Regions from separate parts of the Streptomyces sp. NPDC006197 genome, predicted to be linked through region 2. Evidence: riboswitches for the same ligand, from Rfam matches in the RefSeq annotation. Region 2 holds a riboswitch; the other holds the start of a gene.

Region 1 (9,590 bases), on a different contig from region 2:
GACATGCCGCGCGAGACGCAGGCCTGCATGACCCGCCAGATCTCCAGGAGACCCGCCCGGATCTCCTCCTCGGTGCGCCAGGCCTTCTCGTTCTCCAGCATCATCGCGGAGATCGACAGGCCGGTCTCCTTCGCGAGGCGGAGCAGCTCGTCGCCGGTGCGGAAGGGGTACTTCAGGACGGTGTCGTCGGGGACGATCGGGTTCTGTCCGTCGACCGCGTCCTCGTCGACGACGAAGCCGCCGCCGACCGAGTAGTACGTCTTCTCCAGCACGAGCCCGCCCTCGGCGTCGTACGCGAAGACCGTCATGCCGTTGGCGTGGTACGGGAGCGCCTTGCGGCGGTGCAGGATCAGGTCGTCGTCGAACGAGAACGGGATCTCGTGCGCGCCGAGCAGGTTGATCCGGCCGCTCGCCTTGATCCGCTCGAACTCGTCGTCGGCGCTCTCCACGTCGACCGTGCGCGGCGAGTTGCCCTCCAGACCGAGGAGGACCGCCTTCGGGGTGCCGTGGCCGTGGCCGGTCGCGCCGAGCGAGCCGTACAGCTCCGCCCGTATCGACGCCGTGTGGGCGAGCAGGCCCTCGTTCTTCAGGCGGCGGGCGAACATCCGGGCAGCCCTCATGGGGCCCACCGTGTGGGAGCTCGACGGGCCGATGCCGATCGAGAACAGGTCGAAGACCGAGATGGCCACGGGAGGACTCCTTGTGGGGGCTGACGCCGTTGTCTGCCGGGGTGGAGCAGAAAAGCGTGAGTAGGTGAAGACATGGCGTGGGGCACCGCGCTCACTGCCCAGTGTGCGCGGTGCCCCGGAGCTTTCGTACGAATGAAACCGGAACTAAAGCGTACGAAATTACTTCAGGCCGGGGTACAGCGGGTGCTTGTCCGCCAGCGCGGTCACCCGGGCCTTGAGGGCCGCGGCCTTGTCGGCGTCGAAGCCCGGCTTCAGGGCCTCGGCGATGACGTCGGCGACCTCGGCGAAGTCCTCGGCCTGGAAGCCGCGGGTCGCGAGCGCCGGCGTGCCGATGCGCAGACCCGAGGTGACCATCGGCGGGCGCGGGTCGTTCGGAACGGCGTTCCGGTTGACCGTGATGCCGACCTCGTGGAGGCGGTCCTCGGCCTGCTGGCCGTCGAGCTCGGAGCCGCGCAGGTCCACCAGGACCAGGTGCACGTCCGTGCCGCCGGACAGGACGGAGACGCCGTGGGCGGTGACGTCGTCCTGGACCAGGCGCTCGGCCAGCGCGCGGGCGCCGTCCAGGGTGCGCTGCTGGCGCTCCTTGAACTCCTCCGAGGCCGCGACCTTGAAGGAGACGGCCTTGGCCGCGATCACGTGCTCCAGCGGGCCGCCCTGGAAACCGGGGAAGACCGAGGAGTTCAGCTTCTTCGCGAGCTCCTTCTTCGCCAGGATGATGCCGCCGCGCGGGCCGCCGAGCGTCTTGTGCGTGGTGGAGGTCACCACGTCCGCGTACTCGACCGGGTTCGGGTGCAGGCCCGCGGCCACGAGGCCCGCGAAGTGGGCCATGTCGACCCACAGGTAGGCCTCGACCTCGTCGGCGATCCGGCGGAACTCGGCGAAGTCCAGCTGGCGCGGGTACGCCGACCAGCCGGCGATGATCACCTTCGGGCGGTGCTCCTTGGCGAGACGCTCGACCTCGGCCATGTCGACCAGACCGGCCTCGTCCACGTGGTACGCGACCACGTTGAACTGCTTGCCGGAGAAGTTCAGGCGCATGCCGTGGGTGAGGTGGCCGCCGTGCGCCAGGTCCAGACCCAGGATCGTGTCGCCGGGCTGGGCGATCGCGAAGAGGGCGGCCTGGTTCGCGGAGGCGCCGGAGTGCGGCTGGACGTTGGCGTACTCGGCGCCGAACAGGTCCTTGACCCGGTCGATGGCGATCTGCTCGGCCACGTCGACGTGCTCGCAGCCGCCGTAGTAGCGGCGGCCCGGGTAGCCCTCGGCGTACTTGTTGGTGAGGACGGAGCCCTGGGCCTCCATGACCGCGACCGGAGCGAAGTTCTCCGAGGCGATCATCTCGAGGGTGGACTGCTGACGGCGGAGCTCGGCGTCGACGGTGGCGGCGACGTCGGGGTCCAGCTCGTGGAGGGGAGTGTTCAGAAGCGACATGAATCGATCCCTAGGGGGTCTCGGGCCCGGTCTCAGTTCCCGGCGAACGCGGTGTACTCGTCGGCGGAGAGCAGCTTCACCGGCTCGCCCTCGACGCGCACCTTGAACAGCCAGCCACCCTCGAACGGAGCCGTGTTCACCAGGGAGGGGTCGTCCACCACGTCCTGGTTGGCCTCGACGACCTCGCCCGTGACGGGGGAGTAGAGGTCGCTGACCGACTTCGTCGACTCCAGCTCGCCACAGGTCTCGCCCGCGGTGACGGTGTCGCCGACGGCGGGGAGCTGGGCGAAGACGACGTCACCGAGCGCGTTGGCCGCGAACTCCGTGATGCCGACGGTCGAGACGCCGTCCTCGGCGGCCGACAGCCACTCGTGCTCCTCGGTGTAGCTCAGCTGCTGGGGGTTGCTCATGACCTGATTCTCCTGGATCGGGGGAGTACTGATGAACGTGGGTCTTGCGGGATGAGACGCGAGGTGAGACGACTGCGTCACTTCTGGCGCTTGTAGAAGGGCAGCGCGACGACCTCGTACGGCTCGTGGGTGCCGCGGATGTCCACACCTACACCCTGGGTGCCGGGCGTGGCGTGCGCCGCGTCCACGTACGCCATGGCGATCGGCTTTCCGAGGGTCGGGGACGGGGCGCCGGAGGTGACCTCGCCGATGACCTCGCCGTCCTTGACGACCTGGAAGCCGGCGCGCGGCACCCGGCGGCCCTCGGCGACGAGGCCGACCAGCTTGCGCGGCGGGGCGGTCTCGGCGCGCTCGGCGGCCTTCTCGAGCGCCTCGCGGCCGACGAAGCGGCCCTCGTTGGTCGTCTTCTCGAACTTCACGACCCGGCCCAGGCCCGCGTCGAAGGGGGTGAGGGCGGTGGTCAGCTCGTGGCCGTACAGCGGCATGCCCGCCTCCAGGCGGAGCGTGTCGCGGCAGGACAGGCCGCAGGGGATCAGGCCGACGCCCTCGCCCGCCTCGGTCAGCGCCTTCCAGACGCCCTCGGCGTGCTCGGGCTTCAGGAACAGCTCGAAGCCGTCCTCGCCGGTGTAGCCGGTGCGGGCGATCAAGGCGGGGACGCCCGCGACGGTGCCGGGCAGGCCGGCGTAGTACTTCAGGCCGTCCAGGTCGGCGTCGGTGAGGGACTTCAGGATGCCGGGGGACTCCGGGCCCTGGACGGCGATCAGGGCGTACGCGTCGCGGTCGTCGCGGACCTCGGCGTCGAAGCCGGCCGCGCGCTCGGTGAGGGCGTCGAGGACGACCTGGGCGTTGGAGGCGTTGGCGACGACCATGTACTCCGTCTCGCCGAGGCGGTAGACGATCAGGTCGTCGAGGATGCCGCCGTCCTCCTGGCAGATCATCGTGTAGCGCGCGCGGCCGTTGCCCACGGTGGAGATGTTGCCGACGAGGGCGTAGTCGAGCAGCTCCACGGCCTGCGGGCCGGTGACGGTGATCTCGCCCATGTGGGAGAGGTCGAAGAGGCCGGCCCTGGTGCGGACGGCGTTGTGCTCGTCGCGCTCGCTGCCGTACCGCAGCGGCATGTCCCAGCCGGCGAAGTCGGTCATGGTCGCGCCCAGCGAACGATGCAGGGCATCGAGGGCGGTCAGGCGGGGGGCAGTGCTCATGGGGTGGCTCCCGGGTCCCAAGGGCGTGATCGGTGACGAAAACACATGACGGGCGAGGACGTCCTCCCCATCTGTCATGGAACCTGAGAGGTTCACCGAGAGCATCTCGTCACCGAGAGGTCGGCTTGCACCTTGGGTGGGGACACTGCGAGGTGTCCCGCTTTTCAGATCTGCCTCATCCACGCGGTACGGGGCCTGAGAGATTCAAGGGAGGGTCTTGCTCCTTCGGCGCCCGGACGCGCTCGGCGGTCCGGAACTCTCCCGCGCGGATTCGAGCGGCCGGTATGCGGTTGTGCGGCGACTGTGCGCGCCTGGCGCGCACATCATCGCACGCGGTGTCGGCGGGGCAAATCGCTTGCGCGCCATTACCATTTCTTTACACTTCATGGGCAAGGGTCTCCTCAGGTCTCCTGAGACCCGACAGGGGGAGAACGATGAGGATCCAGCACACCGGCGCGTACGCGGCGAGCACCGGCATACCGTCCCAGCGGGCCCGCGCCCGGAGCCGCGGACGCCTCCTGCGGGACCTGCGCGAGCGCGGGGGCCGCGGTCCCCGCTCCCTCACCTTCGCCGCCGGCGACCTCGTCGTCGTCTCCGGGCTGCCCGGCAGCGGCAAGTCCACCCTGATGAAGCGCGCCGCCCGGAGCGGCGCCGTCGACTCCCAGGACGCCCGCGAGCGCTGGGAGGCCCGCATGCCCCGCCTCCTGCCCTACGCCGTCTACCGCCCCCTGGTCCGGATCGCGCACTACGCCGCACTGCGCCGCGTCCTGCGCTCCGGCGCGAGCGTGATCGTCCACGACTGCGGCACCCAGTCCTGGGTGCGGGGCTGGCTCGCCCGCGAGGCGAGACGGCGCGGCCGCGCCCTGCACCTGCTCCTCCTCGACGTCACCCCGGACACCGCCAGGGCCGGCCAGCACGCCCGGGGCCGGGGCGTCTCCGCGTACGCCTTCGGGCGCCACCGGCGGGCCGTCGGCCGGCTCCTGCGGGCCGCCGAGTCGGGCAGCCTCCCGCACGGCTGCGCCTCGGTGACCCTCCTCGACCGGGCCGCCGCCGACTCCCTCCGCAGCATCGGCTTCCGGCAGGCGGCCTGAGGGCGCCGCCCCGATCGGACGGCCTCGCGACGGGGGCCGCCCCGGCGCCCGGTCCTCGCCGCGCGCCCCCCGATCCCCGGCCTCGGGCGGCCCGCGGCTCCCAGGACGCGCCGTCCGGCGCCGGGCGTCCCCGTCCGTGTCCCGGGACGGGCCCGCGGGAAGTCCGGGACGCCCGTACCCTCCCTTTGTCCGCGGCGGCGGCGACGCGGCGTTAGGGTGCTGCCGGGCGGCCGGTGCGGAAGGCCGTGCGAGAAGGGGAAACACGACCGTGGACGTGACGTGGCCGGGCAACGAGCTCGAAGAGGTCCTTGCCGCCTCACTGGGCAACCCCGAGGCGGGGGCCCGCCTCGTCGAGGTGCTGGGCCGCAGCCCGGTCTGGGTGCCCCTGCCCAACGGCGGCGGCCCCGACAGCCAGGGCCTCGACCTCGCCACCATGGAGATCGACGGCGCGGCCTACGTGCCCGTCTTCAGCTCCGAGCAGCAGTTCCGCGCCTGCGTCGGCGACCACATGTCCTTCACCGTCGCCCCCGCCCGTGACTTCGCCCGCGGCCTGCCCCCGCAGCTCGGCATCGCCGTGAACCCCGGCGGCACCGTCGGCGTCCCGCTGCCCCCGCCCGCCGTCGCCGAGCTCTGCCGGGTCGGCCGCACCCCGCTCGACGGGCCCGCCAGCGGCGGCCGCGTCCGGCTCTTCGAGCCCGACTGGCAGGACGACCCGGTCGACTTCCTCGCCGCCGCCTCCGCCGAGTTCGAGGCCACCGGCATCGTCGCCACCGCCCGCCGCGCCCTCGCCAGTGTCGAGGGCACCGAACCCGCGCTCTTCGTCGGCGTCCAGCTCTCCCACTGGGAGGGCGCCGACCGCACCGCGCCCCTGGACGCCCTCGGCCGCGCCCTCGGCCGGGTCGAGGTCGCCTGGCCGGTCAACCTCATCCTGCTCGACATGGCGCAGGACCCGGTCGGCGACTGGATGCTGGAGCGGGTGCGTCCCTTCTACCAGCGCGGCGGCGCCTGAGCGGCCCCCTGTTTAAGCTGAACTGACTCGATCGCTGGACAGACGTACGTGGTGGACGGAAGAGGGGCGGGACCCAGGGTGAGTGCGTCAGGCACCGCTGCGACCGGAGGGCGGGTCGAGCACATGCTGCGCCAGGTGGCCCCCGGACGCTACGACGCGTACGAGCAGCTGCTGCACGCCCTCGCCGACGGCGAGCTGTGGATGCTGCTCTGGCAGGGCGCCCCCGGCTCGCCCGAGGCCCAGTACGGGAACATGGAGGTCGACGGCTACGGCTACGCGCCGTGCGTCACCTCCGCCCAGGAGCTCGCCGCCTCCGGCTGGAACCGCGCCCACGAGCTCGTCACCGGCCGCGACATCGCCCGCGCCCTCTACCCGGACCGCTGGGGCGTCTGGCTCAATCCGCACGCCCCCGGCGGCGGCGTCGGCATCCCCTGGCCCGACCTGCGCCGGATCGCCACCGGCCTCGACCGGATGCCTGCCGGGCCGCTGCGCGTCACCGAGCCCGCCCTGGAGATCCCGCAGTTCTACGCCCTGCTCACGCAGAACGCCCACCGCACCCCGGCCGTCCGGACGCTGCGCCGCGGCTGGGTGCAGCCGGCGCTCGGCTCCCCGTACCTCGTCATCGGTCTCGACCTGTACGACACGTCCCCGGCGGCCGTCGACGAGGTCCGCTCGATGATGCGCCAGTCGATCGGCACCGTCCCCGACGGACTGCCCGTCTCGACGGTCGCGCTCTCCGACGCGTACGACCCGGTGGCCCTGTGGCTGCGGGCGAACGCGCGCCCCTTCTACGACCGCGAGGCGCACGCAGGGCGCGGCTCCGCCGCCGTACCGGGGTACGGGTACCCCCCGCCGACCCCGTCCGGATACTGAGACGCCCCTCGTGTTCCACTCGTCGGCAAAGGCCTCCGGAGCTTTCTCCGGAGGCTTTCGTTTGCCCTGATACCGCACCCCGAACGTCCAGTTGAGCGGCATGTCTGATTAAGGCGAAGAGAACCCGAGATGGTCCGCTCAGGTGATCACGTCGTCCGCATAACGGAAGTCTCAGCACCGCATCACGTTTGAGCAAACATTCCTCGTCAGGGCTGGCGGGTGATCGCGAACCCGTTGAAGACTCCCCGCTAACACCGGGCATAGGCCCTTTGTGCGAGCCGCGTCACACGCGGCGTTCTGGGTAATTCCGCACCATCAGTGGCGGGTACGGGCCGGCTACCGCCGGCCGGGAGGGGTCTAAGGCACTGTGACCGCACCGATCGAGACCACCGGATCGGCTGCCGAGGTGCAGCCGGAGGCTGTACTCATGGGGGCCAAACGGAGCCAGATCGAAGGCCGTTCCCTCGGACGGATCGCCTGGACGCGCTTCAAGCGCGACAAGATGGCGGTCGCGGGCGGCATCGTCGTCATCCTGCTCGTGCTTCTCGCCGTACTGGCCAAGCCGATCCAGGCGATTTTCGGCCTGGACCCCAACGAGTTCCACCAGGACCTCATCGACCCGGCGCTCCTCGCGCCCAAGGGCGCCTGGGGCGGCATGAGCTGGGACCACCCGCTCGGCGTGGACCCGCAGTTCGGGCGGGACATCCTGAGCCGGATCATCGAGGGCTCCTGGGTCTCGCTGCTGGTCGCGGGCGGAGCCACCGTGCTCTCCGTGGTCATCGGCGTGGTCATGGGCATCGTCGCCGGCTTCTACGGCGGCTGGGCCGACACCCTCATCAGCCGGCTGATGGACACCTTCCTGGCCTTCCCGCTCCTCCTCTTCGCGATCTCCCTCTCGGCGACCCTTCAGGACGGCGCGTTCGGCCTGTCGGGGCTGCCCCTGCGGATCAGCGTGCTGATCTTCGTGATCGGGTTCTTCAGCTGGCCCTACATGGGCCGGATCGTGCGTGCCCAGACGATGAGCCTGCGCAACCGTGAGTTCGTCGAGGCGGCCAGGTCGCTCGGCGCCCGCGGGCCGTTCATCCTCTTCCGGGAACTGCTGCCGAACCTGGTGGCGCCGATCCTCGTCTACGCGACGCTGCTGATCCCCACCAACATCCTGTTCGAGGCGGGCCTCAGCTATCTCGGTGTCGGTATCGCGCCGCCGCAGGCCTCCTGGGGCGGAATGCTCACCACCGCGGTCGACACCTACCAGGCCGATCCGCAGTACATGTTCGTGCCGGGCCTGGCCATCTTCATCACGGTCCTGGCGTTCAACCTGCTGGGCGACGGGCTGCGAGACGCCCTCGACCCGCGCAGCAAGTAACCATCGATAGAGGGGGCTTTCCTCAGGTGAAGACGAAGAGAGTGACCGTTCTGGTCGCCACGACCGTGGTGCTGGCGCTTGGCGCGTCCGCCTGTGGTGGCTCGAAGGACGACAAGGGCGGCAAGGGCGGCGCCGGTGCAGCGGACGCGGCGCTGACGTCGATCGTCAACAAGTCCGACAAGAAGGGCGGCACCGTCTCGTTCGAGATGTCGGACGAGCCCGACTCCCTGGACCCGGGCAACACGTACTACGGCTGGGTGCAGAACTTCTCCCGCCTGTACGGCAGGACCCTGACCTCCTTCGCGCCGGCCCCCGGCAAGGAAGGCCTCAAGGTCGTCCCGGACCTCGCGGAGTCCCTCGGCAAGCCGAGCGCCGACGCGAAGACCTGGACCTACACCCTGAAGAAGGGCCTGAAGTTCCAGGACGGCACGCCGATCACGTCGAAGGACGTGAAGTACGCCGTCGAGCGCTCGAACTTCGCCCCCGAGGCGCTGTCGAACGGCCCGACGTACTTCAAGGCGCACCTCATCGGTGGCGACAAGTACCAGGGTCCGTACAAGGACAAGAACCCGGCCGGCATCGCCTCCATCGAGACGCCGGACGACTCGACGATCGTCTTCAAGCTGAAGAACGCCTTCGCGGACTTCGACTACCTGGCGACCTTCTCGCAGACCGCTCCGGTCCCGCGTGCGGCCGACAAGGGTGCCGAGTACGTCAAGCACATCGTCTCCAGCGGTCCGTACAAGTTCTCCTCCTACGAGGAGGGCAAGGGCGCGACCCTCGTCCGCAACGAGAACTGGGACCCGAAGACCGACTCGATCCGCCCGGCCCTGCCGGACAAGATCACGGTCCGCTTCGGTGTGAAGCAGGAGACGGTCGACGCGAACCTGATCTCCGACAACCTCACCGTCGACGGTGCCGGCACCGGTGTCGCCCCGGCGACCCAGCCGAAGGTCCTCACCGACGCCAAGCTGAAGAAGCAGACGGACAACCCGTACGCGGGTGCCACGTCCTACATCGGCCTGAACGTCAACGTCGCGCCGTTCAACAACATCGAGTGCCGCAAGGCCGTCCAGTGGGGCCTCGACAAGGCGTCGGTCCAGGCCGCCGCCGGTGGTGACCCCAAGGGTGACGTCGCCAGCACGCTGATCCCGCCGAGCGTCGCGGGCTACACCAAGTTCAACCTGTACGAGACCGCCGGCAACAAGGGCGACGAGGCCAAGGCCAAGGCGGCCCTCGCCAAGTGCGGCCAGCCGAACGGCTTCAAGACCAACCTGTCGGCCCGCTCCGACCGCCCGTCCGAGATGGCCATGGCCACCGCGGTCCAGGCGTCGCTGAAGAAGATCGGCATCGAGGCGGAGATCAAGTCCTTCCCGGCCGGTAAGTACTTCCAGAACTTCGCGGGCAACCCGAGCTACGTCCACGCCAACAAGCTCGGCATGATCATGAGCGCGTGGGGCGCCGACTGGCCGACCGGCTTCGGCTTCCTGGACCAGATCATCAACGGCTCGGCGATCAAGCC
Region 2 (9,590 bases):
ATCCACAACGCCTGCGGAACCGGCCTGTCGAAGGATAGGCTGGACCGAGCACTCCACCGGCACATCCCGAAGGCATGGAACGTGCGACATATACCAATGTCGTATTTACCGGAGACCCCGGGTCGGAATTCAGCCGTCCACCTTCGCGAGGAATACGCAGGTGGGAGCGGTATCGTCCTCGTGATTCCGCTTCAACTCCCGACGATTACGGCCTGATGACGCCTTGTCAGGAATATCCACGAGGTCTAGCGGAAACACTGTGTGAACACGTGTCGTATAAACTCCGCGGACGAGGCAGAGTGTTGGCGCCCGGCCATGGCCCCATGGCCCTCCTCTGGCCCCGCCGCCGACAGCGCCGTCGTACCTGCCCACGCATCACCGTGTCTCCTGAGTGAGAGGCGACCCACCATGCTCCGACCCTCCCCGGCCCCCGCGCCGGCCCTCCGCAGTGTCCTCGCGGCCCTCGGCTCACCGACCGCCGTCCGCGAGCCGCGAACTCCCGCACTGCGGGCCGCACAGGGACCGCTGAGCCCCGAACACGCCCTGCCCGTGCACGTCCTCGACGTCGCCGGAGCATCGGGGCTCGCACCCCGCATCCGGCTCGCCGGCTGGCGCTTCCTGATCCGGAGCGGGGACCGGGCGATCGCCGCCGCGGACACCATGCTCACCGCCGACGGCTGGGCCTTCTCCCACTTCTTCGAAGGCCCGTACGTCTCCGCCACGGAACGGGCCCTGCTCCAGGCAGAGGCCCTGCCCGTCACGTACCAACCGAGGCTGCTCTCCGTGCCGGAGCTCTACATGCTGACCCTCTGGCTGCACTCCGGCCCCGAGACGGACGGCACCGCCGACACCCCGGCCGCCGCCGACCTGATGGTGCCCCTGGCCCCCGCACCCCCGGGGATCGCGGCCCACCGCCCGTACCAGGTGTCCGATCTCCTGCCCGTGATCAGTACGCGTCTCGCGCCGCCGCCCCTCCTGGGGTCGCCGGCGCCCGCCTGAGCCGGCACACGCGCGTCCCCGCCCCGTGACCCGGCCGGGTCACGGGGCGCACTCCTGTCCGAGCCATACGCCCGAACGCGCTGCCCGAACGCCCCTCCCGTACGGACTAGCCCGCTCGGACCACCCCGAACCACCCGAAGAGACGGTGCAGTTGACCTGAACCGCCCCTGCGGGTGATGCGTCTTCCCAGGAGAGGACGAGCTGTCGCGAAATACCTGCGGAAGACCGTCCGTGGGGCAAGACTGGGACCGGAACCGAACCGACCGACGGGGGCGGCCATGAGCGCGCAGAGCCGCAGGACATCCACCACGACGCAGCGAAAGAACCCACCCATGTGCCAGCATCAGCCTGCCTGTCCCACCGCCGACTCCGCCGACAGGGAGGCGGCCCGACTGATGGCACACCACCCGGAGCAGGGCTGGAGCCTGCTGTGCAACGGCGTCCTGCTCTTCGAGGACACCGGAGAACTGCTGCCGGACGGGCAGATCATCGCCCCGCACCGGCCGCTGACCGCCGGACAGGTGACGACCGCCGCCTGAGAAGGGCGCGGGAGGACACCGTACGAGGAAGAGAACGCCGAGGGCCGGCCCGGAGGAGATCCTCCGAACCGGCCCTCGGCTCGTGCTCAGTTGTCGTACTCGTCCAGCGGCGGGCAGGAGCAGACCAGGTTCCGGTCGCCGAAGGCACCGTCGATGCGGCGCACCGGCGGCCAGTACTTGTCGGCGGCCGAGACACCGGCCGGGAAGACCGCCTCGTCGCGCGTGTACGGGTGGTTCCACTCGCCGCCCAGCGCGGCCGCGGTGTGCGGGGCGTTGTGCAGCGGGTTGTCGTCGGCGGGCCACTGGCCCGAGGCGACCTTCTCGATCTCGCCCCGGATCGCGATCATCGTGTCGCAGAAGCGGTCGAGCTCGGTCAGGTCCTCGGACTCGGTCGGCTCGATCATCAGCGTGCCGGCCACCGGGAAGGACATCGTCGGCGCGTGGAAGCCGTAGTCGATGAGGCGCTTCGCGATGTCGTCGACGCTGACGCCGGTGGCCTTGGCCAGCGGGCGGATGTCCACGATGCACTCGTGCGCGACCAGCCCGTTCGGACCGGTGTAGAGCACCGGGAAGTGCGGCTCCAGGCGCTTGGCGATGTAGTTCGCCGCGAGCACGGCGACCTGGGTGGCGCGCTTGAGGCCCTCACCGCCCATGAGGCGCACGTACGACCAGGAGATCGGCAGGATGCCGGCGGAGCCCCAGGGGGCGGCCGAGATCGGGCCGACGCCGGTCTCCGGGCCCGCGGTGGGCTGGAGCGGGTGGTTCGGCAGGTACGGGGCGAGGTGGGCGCGGACGCCGACCGGGCCGACGCCGGGGCCGCCGCCGCCGTGCGGGATGCAGAAGGTCTTGTGCAGGTTCAGGTGCGAGACGTCGCCGCCGAAGTGGCCCGGCTTGGCCAGACCCACCAGGGCGTTGAGGTTGGCACCGTCGACGTACACCTGACCGCCGGCCTCGTGGACCTCGGCGCAGATGTCGGCGACGTGCTCCTCGAACACACCGTGCGTGGACGGGTAGGTGATCATCAGCACGGACAGCTCGTCGCGGTACTGGGCGATCTTGGCGCGCAGGTCCTCGACGTCGATCTCGCCGTCGTCGGCGGTCTTGACGACGACGACCTTCATGCCGGCCATCACCGCGGAGGCGGCGTTGGTGCCGTGCGCGGAGGACGGGATGAGGCACACGGTGCGCTGCTCGTCGCCGTTGGCGCGGTGGTAGGCGCGCACGGCCAGGAGGCCGGCGAGCTCGCCCTGCGAGCCGGCGTTCGGCTGGATCGACACCTTGTCGTAGCCGGTGACCTCGGCGAGGCGCTCCTCCAGCTCGGTGATGAGCGTGACGTAGCCCTGCGCCTGCTCGACCGGGGCGAAGGGGTGCATCTGGCCGAACTCGGGCCAGGTCACCGGCTCCATCTCGGTGGTCGCGTTCAGCTTCATGGTGCAGGAGCCGAGCGGGATCATGCCGCGGTCGAGCGCGTAGTCGCGGTCCGCGAGCTTGCGCAGGTAGCGCAGCATCGAGGTCTCGGAGCGGTGCGCGTGGAAGACCGGGTGGGTCAGGTACGCGTCGGAGCGCAGCAGACCGGCGGGGAGGGTGTCCTCGGTGGCGGCGTCCAGGGCCTCGACGTCACCGTCGACACCGAAGGCGCCCCAGACGGCGGCGAGCTGCGCGCGGCCGGTGGTCTCGTCGCAGGAGACGTACACCAGGTCGGCGTCGGCGCGGTAGAGGTTCACACCGGCCTCGCGGGCGGCGGCGACGACCTCGTCGGCCTTGCCGGGCACGCGGACGGCGAGGGTGTCGAAGTAGGAGCCGTGCACGACCTCGACGCCGCCGGCGGTGAGGCCCGCGGCGAGGATGGCGGCGTACCGGTGGGTGCGCTCGGCGATCTGCTTCAGACCGTCCGGGCCGTGGTAGACGGCGTACATGCCGGCCATGACGGCGAGCAGCACCTGGGCCGTGCAGATGTTGCTGGTGGCCTTCTCGCGGCGGATGTGCTGCTCGCGGGTCTGCAGGGCCAGACGGTAGGCGCGGTTGCCGTCGGCGTCGACCGAGACGCCCACGAGACGGCCGGGGAGGGAGCGGGCGTGCTTGTCCTGGACGGCCATGTAGCCGGCGTGCGGACCGCCGAAGCCCATGGGGACGCCGAAGCGCTGCGTGGTGCCGACGGCGATGTCGGCGCCCAGCTCGCCCGGCGAGGTGAGCAGGGTGAGCGCGAGCAGGTCGGCGGCGACGGTGACGATCGCGCCGAGCTCGTGCGCGGCGTCGATCAGCGGCTTGATGTCGCGGACTGCACCGGAGGCGCCGGGGTACTGGAGGAGCACGCCGAAGACACCGCGCTCGGCGACCTCGGCGGGGATGCCCTCGCTCAGGTCGGCGACGACGACCTCGACGCCGGTCGGCTCGGCGCGGGTCTCGATGACGGCGATGGTCTGCGGCAGGGCGTCGGCGTCGACGAGGAAGACACCGTTCTTGACCTTGCCGACCCGGCGGGACAGCGCCATGGCCTCGGCGGCGGCGGTGCCCTCGTCGAGGAGGGAGGCGCCGGAGGTGGGCAGACCGGTCAGGTCGGCGACCATGGTCTGGAAGTTCAGCAGGGCCTCCAGGCGGCCCTGGGAGATCTCCGGCTGGTACGGCGTGTAGGCCGTGTACCAGGCCGGGTTCTCCATCACGTTCCGGAGGATGACCGGCGGGGTGAAGGTCCCGTAGTAGCCGAGGCCGATCATCGGGGCGAGGACCTGGTTGCGGTCGGCGAGCGTGCGCAGCTCGGCGAGGACCTCGGCCTCGGTGCGCGCGCCCGGCAGGCCCAGCGCCTCGGCGTTCTTGATCACGTCCGGCACCGCGGCGGCCGTGAGCTCGTCGAGCGAGCCGTAACCGACCTGGGCGAGCATCTTGGCCCGCGCCTCGGCGTCGGGCCCGATGTGCCGCTGCTCGAACGGGATGCCCTGTTCGAGCTCGGAGAGCGGAGTGCGGTTGGCGGTCATGTACGGAGGCCTCCTGGTCGTCACGACCTGCGAGGGGCACCACGGCGCGGGTACCCGGACGGCCTCCCCCTCTGTCATCTCAACCTGAGAGTTTCACCGGCACGCCTCGCGGCACGCCGGCTTTCACCGTCGGTGAGAGCGGAATGCCGTCGGACATCCGCTCTGCTTTCCAGAGTGACCTCGTCCGCGCGGTACAGGGGCCTGAGAGATTCCGGGGAGGATTTGCTCCTTCGGCGCCCACCGGAAGGTTTCTCCGGGGGACTCTCCCGCACGGGGTCGACAGCCACAACCAGCCTACCAGCGAGGTTGCGGCTTCCATCGCTCAAGTGGCCGACATCCCAGTTGTGCACTTTCGTAGGGGTGTAGAGCAGTTGCGACCAGTTGGAGGGACCGTGCAGACCGATATCGATCCGCGCAGCCTGATCGGCCGCAAGGCGTTCGACCGGAACGGGCACAAGATCGGAACCGTGGACGAGGTGTACCTGGACGACGCGACCGGCATCCCCGAATGGGCCGCGGTCCGCACGGGGCTGTTCAGCCGCGACGCCTTCGTCCCCCTGGAGCCGAGCTCCCTCCTCGACGACGGCCTCCACATCCCGTACGAGCGGGCGCTCATCAAGGACGCCCCCGACTTCGGCGTGGGCCGCCACCTCTCCCCCGAACAGGAGCTCCAGCTCTACCGCCACTACAGCCTCGCCCTGCCGGCCCCGCCCTCCGACGTCCCGGACAAGGACTTCGGCCGCCTGGCGGGCCAGGACGGCGCCTGACGGCTTCTGCGACCGGAGGGACGACCCGCACCGCCCGCCCGGTGCGGGTCAGGCCATCGTGGCCCCCCGCACCAGCGGCAACGGCTCCGACGGCTCCAGCTCGGGATCGTCCACTGAGAACGTCCGCACCCGCCCCGGCCCGGACCACGGCTCCTCGAACCGCACCGTGACCCGCCCGACCCCGCTCCCCTGGACCCAGCCGGCCCCGTGCACCGCGTGCCGCACGTCGTGCCCGGGCGCCCACCCCCGCTCGGCGGTCTCCGTCGCGGTGGAAGGCGCCGCCTCGGCCTCCTCGGACGCAGCCTCCTCCTCCGCCGGCCGCTCCGAGGCCTCCGCCTGGGCGAACAGATCCTCCTGCGTGTAGTCCGCGAGCCCGCTCACCCCCACTCCGAGGAGCCGCACGCCCCCCGTCGTGTCCACCGCCTCCAGGAGCCGCCCCGCCGCCTCCCGCACGACGGCCGGGTCGTCCGTCGGCCCCCGCAGCGTCTCGGACCGGGTGAGCGTCGAGAAGTCGTACCGCCGCACCTTCAGGACGATGGTCCGCCCCGAGTGCCCCGACGCCCGCAGCCGCCCCACGCACCGCTCCGCGAGCCGTTCCACCTCCAGCCGGATCCGCACCCGGTCGTGGAGGTCCACGTCGAAGGTGTCCTCGACCGACACCGACTTGGCGTCCCGCTCGGCCACCACGCGCCGATCGTCGTACCCCTGGGCCATCCGGTGCAGGGCGGCCCCGTGCGCCCGCCCCAGGAGCCGTACGAGCTCGTCCTCTCCCGCCTCCACGAGATCGGAGACGCTGGTCATCCCGGCGCGCCGCAGATGCTCCCCGGTGGCCGGCCCGACCCCGGGCAGGATCCGTACCGACCGCGGTCCGAGCAGCTCCCGCTCGGTCCCGGGCTCGATGAGGACGAGCCCGTCCGGCTTGGCCTCCTCGGAGGCGATCTTCGCGATCATCTTGGACCCGGCGAGCCCCACCGACCCGGTCAGCCCCGTCGTCGCGAGGATGTCCACCCGCAGCCGCTCCCCCGCCGCCCGGGCGCTCGCGCTGTCGTCGGCGACGCCGCCGGCCTCGAGGTCGACGAAGGCCTCGTCGAGGCTGAGGGGCTCGACGAGCGGGGAGAGCCCCCGGAGCAGCTCCATGACCTGCTCGCTGATCGAGCGGTAGAAGGCGAAGCGCGGCACGAGATAGGCCGCGTTCGGCGCGAGCCGCCGCGCCTGGCCCATCGGCATGGCCGAGTGCACCCCGAAGCGACGCGCCTCGTAGGAGGCGGTGGCGACCACGCCCCGCGGCCCGAGACCGCCGACGATCACGGGCTTTCCGCGCAGGCTGGGCTTCGACGCCTGCTCGGCGGCGGCGAAGAAGGCATCCATGTCGAGATGCAGGATCGTGGGCGCGGCTCTCACACGTCCGATGCTGCCTTACGCCACTGACAACGTCCCCGCGGAACGCCCGGGGCCCCGGACCGGCCCCTGTGAGCGGGGCCCACCCGGACCACGGACGCCCTCAGACCGCCCTGTCGCGCCGCCGTCGCGCCAGCTCGTCGCCGGGGTTGTGCCCGACCAGCGTCTCGCCGGTGTCGACGCGCTCCCCGTGGAGCTGCGAGAGCGCGGCCTCGACGTCGCGCCAGACCACCCCGACGGCGATGCCGAAGACGCCCTGCCCGCCCTGGAGGAGGTCGACGACCTCGTCGGGCGAGGAGCACTCGTAGACCGTGGCCCCGTCGCTCATGAGCGTCATCCGCTCCAGGTCCCGGAAACCCCGGGCACGCAGGTGCTGCACCGCGGCCCGGATGTTCTGGAGCGCCACCCCGGTGTCGAGGAAACGCTTGACGATCTTCAGCACGACGACGTCGCGGAAGCTGTACAGCCGCTGGGTCCCCGACCCGTACGCGGGCCGCACGCTCGGCTCCACGAGCCCGGTGCGCGCCCAGTAGTCCAGCTGGCGATAGGTGATCCCGGCGGCCGCGCAGGCCGTCGGTCCGCGGTAGCCGATCGCCGCGTCGGCGATGCCGTCACCGGTGTCCGCCCCGAAGTCGCCCACACTGCCGTGAAGCGGATACGGACCGCTCTCTCCGGACACGCGTCCGAGGGAGCTCCCTGCCGTACCGTCCGCGCTGCTCATCACGCCGACCCTCCGTCCTTGACCTGCCCACACGAAGGTAGGCAGTCACTTGGGGTGCGTCAACGATCGCCACACTCGGCACGCCGAGTGATAATCACCCTGAGAGTGGTTTCGCGTGTCCCTCTCCCGGGAAAGGCTACTCGAATGCCCTGACGGCACCCCGCGAACGGCTTCCGGTCGCACCGCCGCGTCTCACTGGCTGCTGCTTCCGAAATCCTCCGGTGAGATCTGGTCGAGGAACTCGCGGAACTTCTCCACCTCGTCCTCCTGCTCGTCCGGGATCGCGATGCCGGCGTCGTCCAGCACGCCGTCGCTGCCGAAGATCGGCGTCCCGGTCCGAAGGGCCAGCGCTATCGCGTCCGACGGCCGCGCGCTCACCTCGACGCCGCTGGCGAAGACCAGCTCGGCGTAGAAGACACCGTCGCGCAGATCCGTGATGCGGACCTCGGTGAGCTCCTGTCCCACGGCCTCCAGCACGTCCTTGAACAGGTCGTGCGTCAGCGGCCGCGGCGGGGCCATCCCCTGCTGGGCGAAGGCGATCGCGGTCGCCTCCCCCGGTCCGATCCAGATGGGGAGGTACCGATCGCCTCCCACTTCACGCAGGAGCACGATCGGCTGGTTGGAGGGCATTTCCACCCGGACACCCACAACGTCGAGCTCGTTCACACAGCAACCCTAGGACGTGCCCGACCGATTTGGATAGTCGGGCCCCCTCCGGACGCCCCACCGGGTCACTGGAGCCGGATCCCCAGGGCGCTCTGAACGAGGGCCGCGTGCAGCCGCACCGACTGCGCGGCGAGCTCCTTCGCGGTGGCCTCCGCATGGGCTCTGGTCTGCGGGTTACGGTGCCGGCGCAGCGGCGCGACCACCTGCTCGATCAGCCCGGCCTCCCGGTCGGCGGCCGCCTTGACGGCCCGCAGGTGCCGGGGTTCCAGACCGAATCTCCCCAGATCCGCGACAAGTCTGGCGACGGTGACGGCGTCGGCGTCGTAGCCGCCGCCCTCCGTCTCGGCGATCAGGCCGTACGACTCCCACTCGGCGAGCTCGGCCTCGGTCACCTCGGCGGCGGCAATCAGCTCGGCCCGTCCGAGCCGCGCGACGGTCGGCGCCTCCGCCTCGTCCTGCTCCCAGGCCCCTTCCAGCAGGTCCCGTCGGCGCCCGGGCGCCGGGAGCTTGATCTCCTCGCCCCGCGCGAGGGCGTCGAGGTGCTCACGGATGACCTTCAGCGGAAGGTAGTGGTCCCGCTGCATCCGCAGGATGCGGGCGAGCCGCTCCACGTCCTCCGGGCTGAACTTCCGGTATCCGGAGGCCGTCCGCCGGGGCTCGACCAGCCCCTCGGCCTCCAGGAACCGGATCTTGGAGATCGTCACTTCGGGAAATTCGTCGCGCAGCTGGTTCAGCACCGTGCCGATGCTGACCAGCCGGTCGCCCGCGGTGGCGGTGCCGGATCCGGCACCGCCCGTCGGTGTTCGCAGCATGGACCTTCCCTGAAGGGATTCCCCGAGGCGTCACACGCCTCGCTGGCTCGAGTAGAAGACCAGCCGGTACTTGCCGATCTGCACTTCGTCGCCGTTGGACAGGACGACCGAGTCGATCGGCTCACGGTTGACGTACGTGCCGTTGAGGCTGCCGACGTCGGCGACGGTGAAGCTGCCGTCCTGCGCCCGCCGGAACTCGACATGCCGCCGGGAGACCGTGAAGTCGTCCAGGAAGATGTCGCTCTGCGGGTGACGGCCGGCCGTCGTCAGCTCGCCGTCGAGCAGGAACCGGCTGCCCGAGTTCGGCCCCCGGCGCACCACGAGGAGCGCGGAACCCGAAGGCAGCGCCTCCACGGCCGCCAGCGCCTCGGGAGACAGCGACGGAAGGGCGGTCTGCCCGGTGACCTCCGCCTCGTACGCCTCGATCCCCGAGATGGAGATCGTGGACGTCGTCTCCGACGCGCGCTCGGCGGCGACCCCGCCCCGCAGCGGCGTACCGCAGTGGGAGCAGAAGCGGCTGTCCGCCGCGTTGCGGTGACCGCACCTCGTACACACCGGCATGGACGCATCCTCCTGCCGCGGCTGCCCCGCGGAGGTCTGTGTCGCGTACGGGTCGGGCGCAAACCCTCCACCCGTACTTGAGGTTGATGGTTCTCCGAAACCTATGCGGGCGGCCCCGGCGGGGTCAACAGAAGACGCGCCCCGTGTGCCCGGAA

Evidence for each region. Region 2 has a riboswitch for glycine ahead of gcvP (aminomethyl-transferring glycine dehydrogenase). Riboswitches for the same ligand answer to the same signal wherever they lie in the genome.
Region 1: it holds a riboswitch for glycine, as region 2 does, so the genes downstream of both, gcvT (glycine cleavage system aminomethyltransferase GcvT) here and gcvP (aminomethyl-transferring glycine dehydrogenase) in region 2, are expected to answer to the same signal.

The regions. Positions count from the first base shown of each region.
Region 1 covers NZ_JBEXSZ010000092.1:5,526-15,115, reverse strand. The annotation lists gene ABZ318_RS25670 (L-serine ammonia-lyase) at 1-689, opposite strand, end outside; gene glyA (serine hydroxymethyltransferase) at 849-2,117, opposite strand; gene gcvH (glycine cleavage system protein GcvH) at 2,150-2,527, opposite strand; gene gcvT (glycine cleavage system aminomethyltransferase GcvT) at 2,605-3,729, opposite strand; glycine riboswitch at 3,904-4,003, opposite strand; gene ABZ318_RS25650 (AAA family ATPase) at 4,164-4,820, shown strand; gene ABZ318_RS25645 (enhanced serine sensitivity protein SseB) at 5,089-5,829, shown strand; gene ABZ318_RS25640 (enhanced serine sensitivity protein SseB C-terminal domain-containing protein) at 5,908-6,702, shown strand; gene ABZ318_RS25635 (ABC transporter permease) at 7,070-8,068, shown strand; gene ABZ318_RS25630 (ABC transporter substrate-binding protein) at 8,095-9,590, shown strand, end outside.
Region 2 covers NZ_JBEXSZ010000160.1:2,588-12,177, forward strand. The annotation lists gene ABZ318_RS33510 (hypothetical protein) at 409-999, shown strand; gene ABZ318_RS33515 (DUF5999 family protein) at 1,332-1,538, shown strand; gene gcvP (aminomethyl-transferring glycine dehydrogenase) at 1,625-4,510, opposite strand; glycine riboswitch at 4,690-4,789, opposite strand; gene ABZ318_RS33525 (PRC-barrel domain-containing protein) at 4,903-5,277, shown strand; gene ABZ318_RS33530 (DNA polymerase IV) at 5,326-6,678, opposite strand; gene ABZ318_RS33535 (MerR family transcriptional regulator) at 6,779-7,396, opposite strand; gene ABZ318_RS33540 (bifunctional nuclease family protein) at 7,589-8,062, opposite strand; gene ABZ318_RS33545 (MerR family transcriptional regulator) at 8,128-8,874, opposite strand; gene ABZ318_RS33550 (FHA domain-containing protein) at 8,905-9,590, opposite strand, start outside.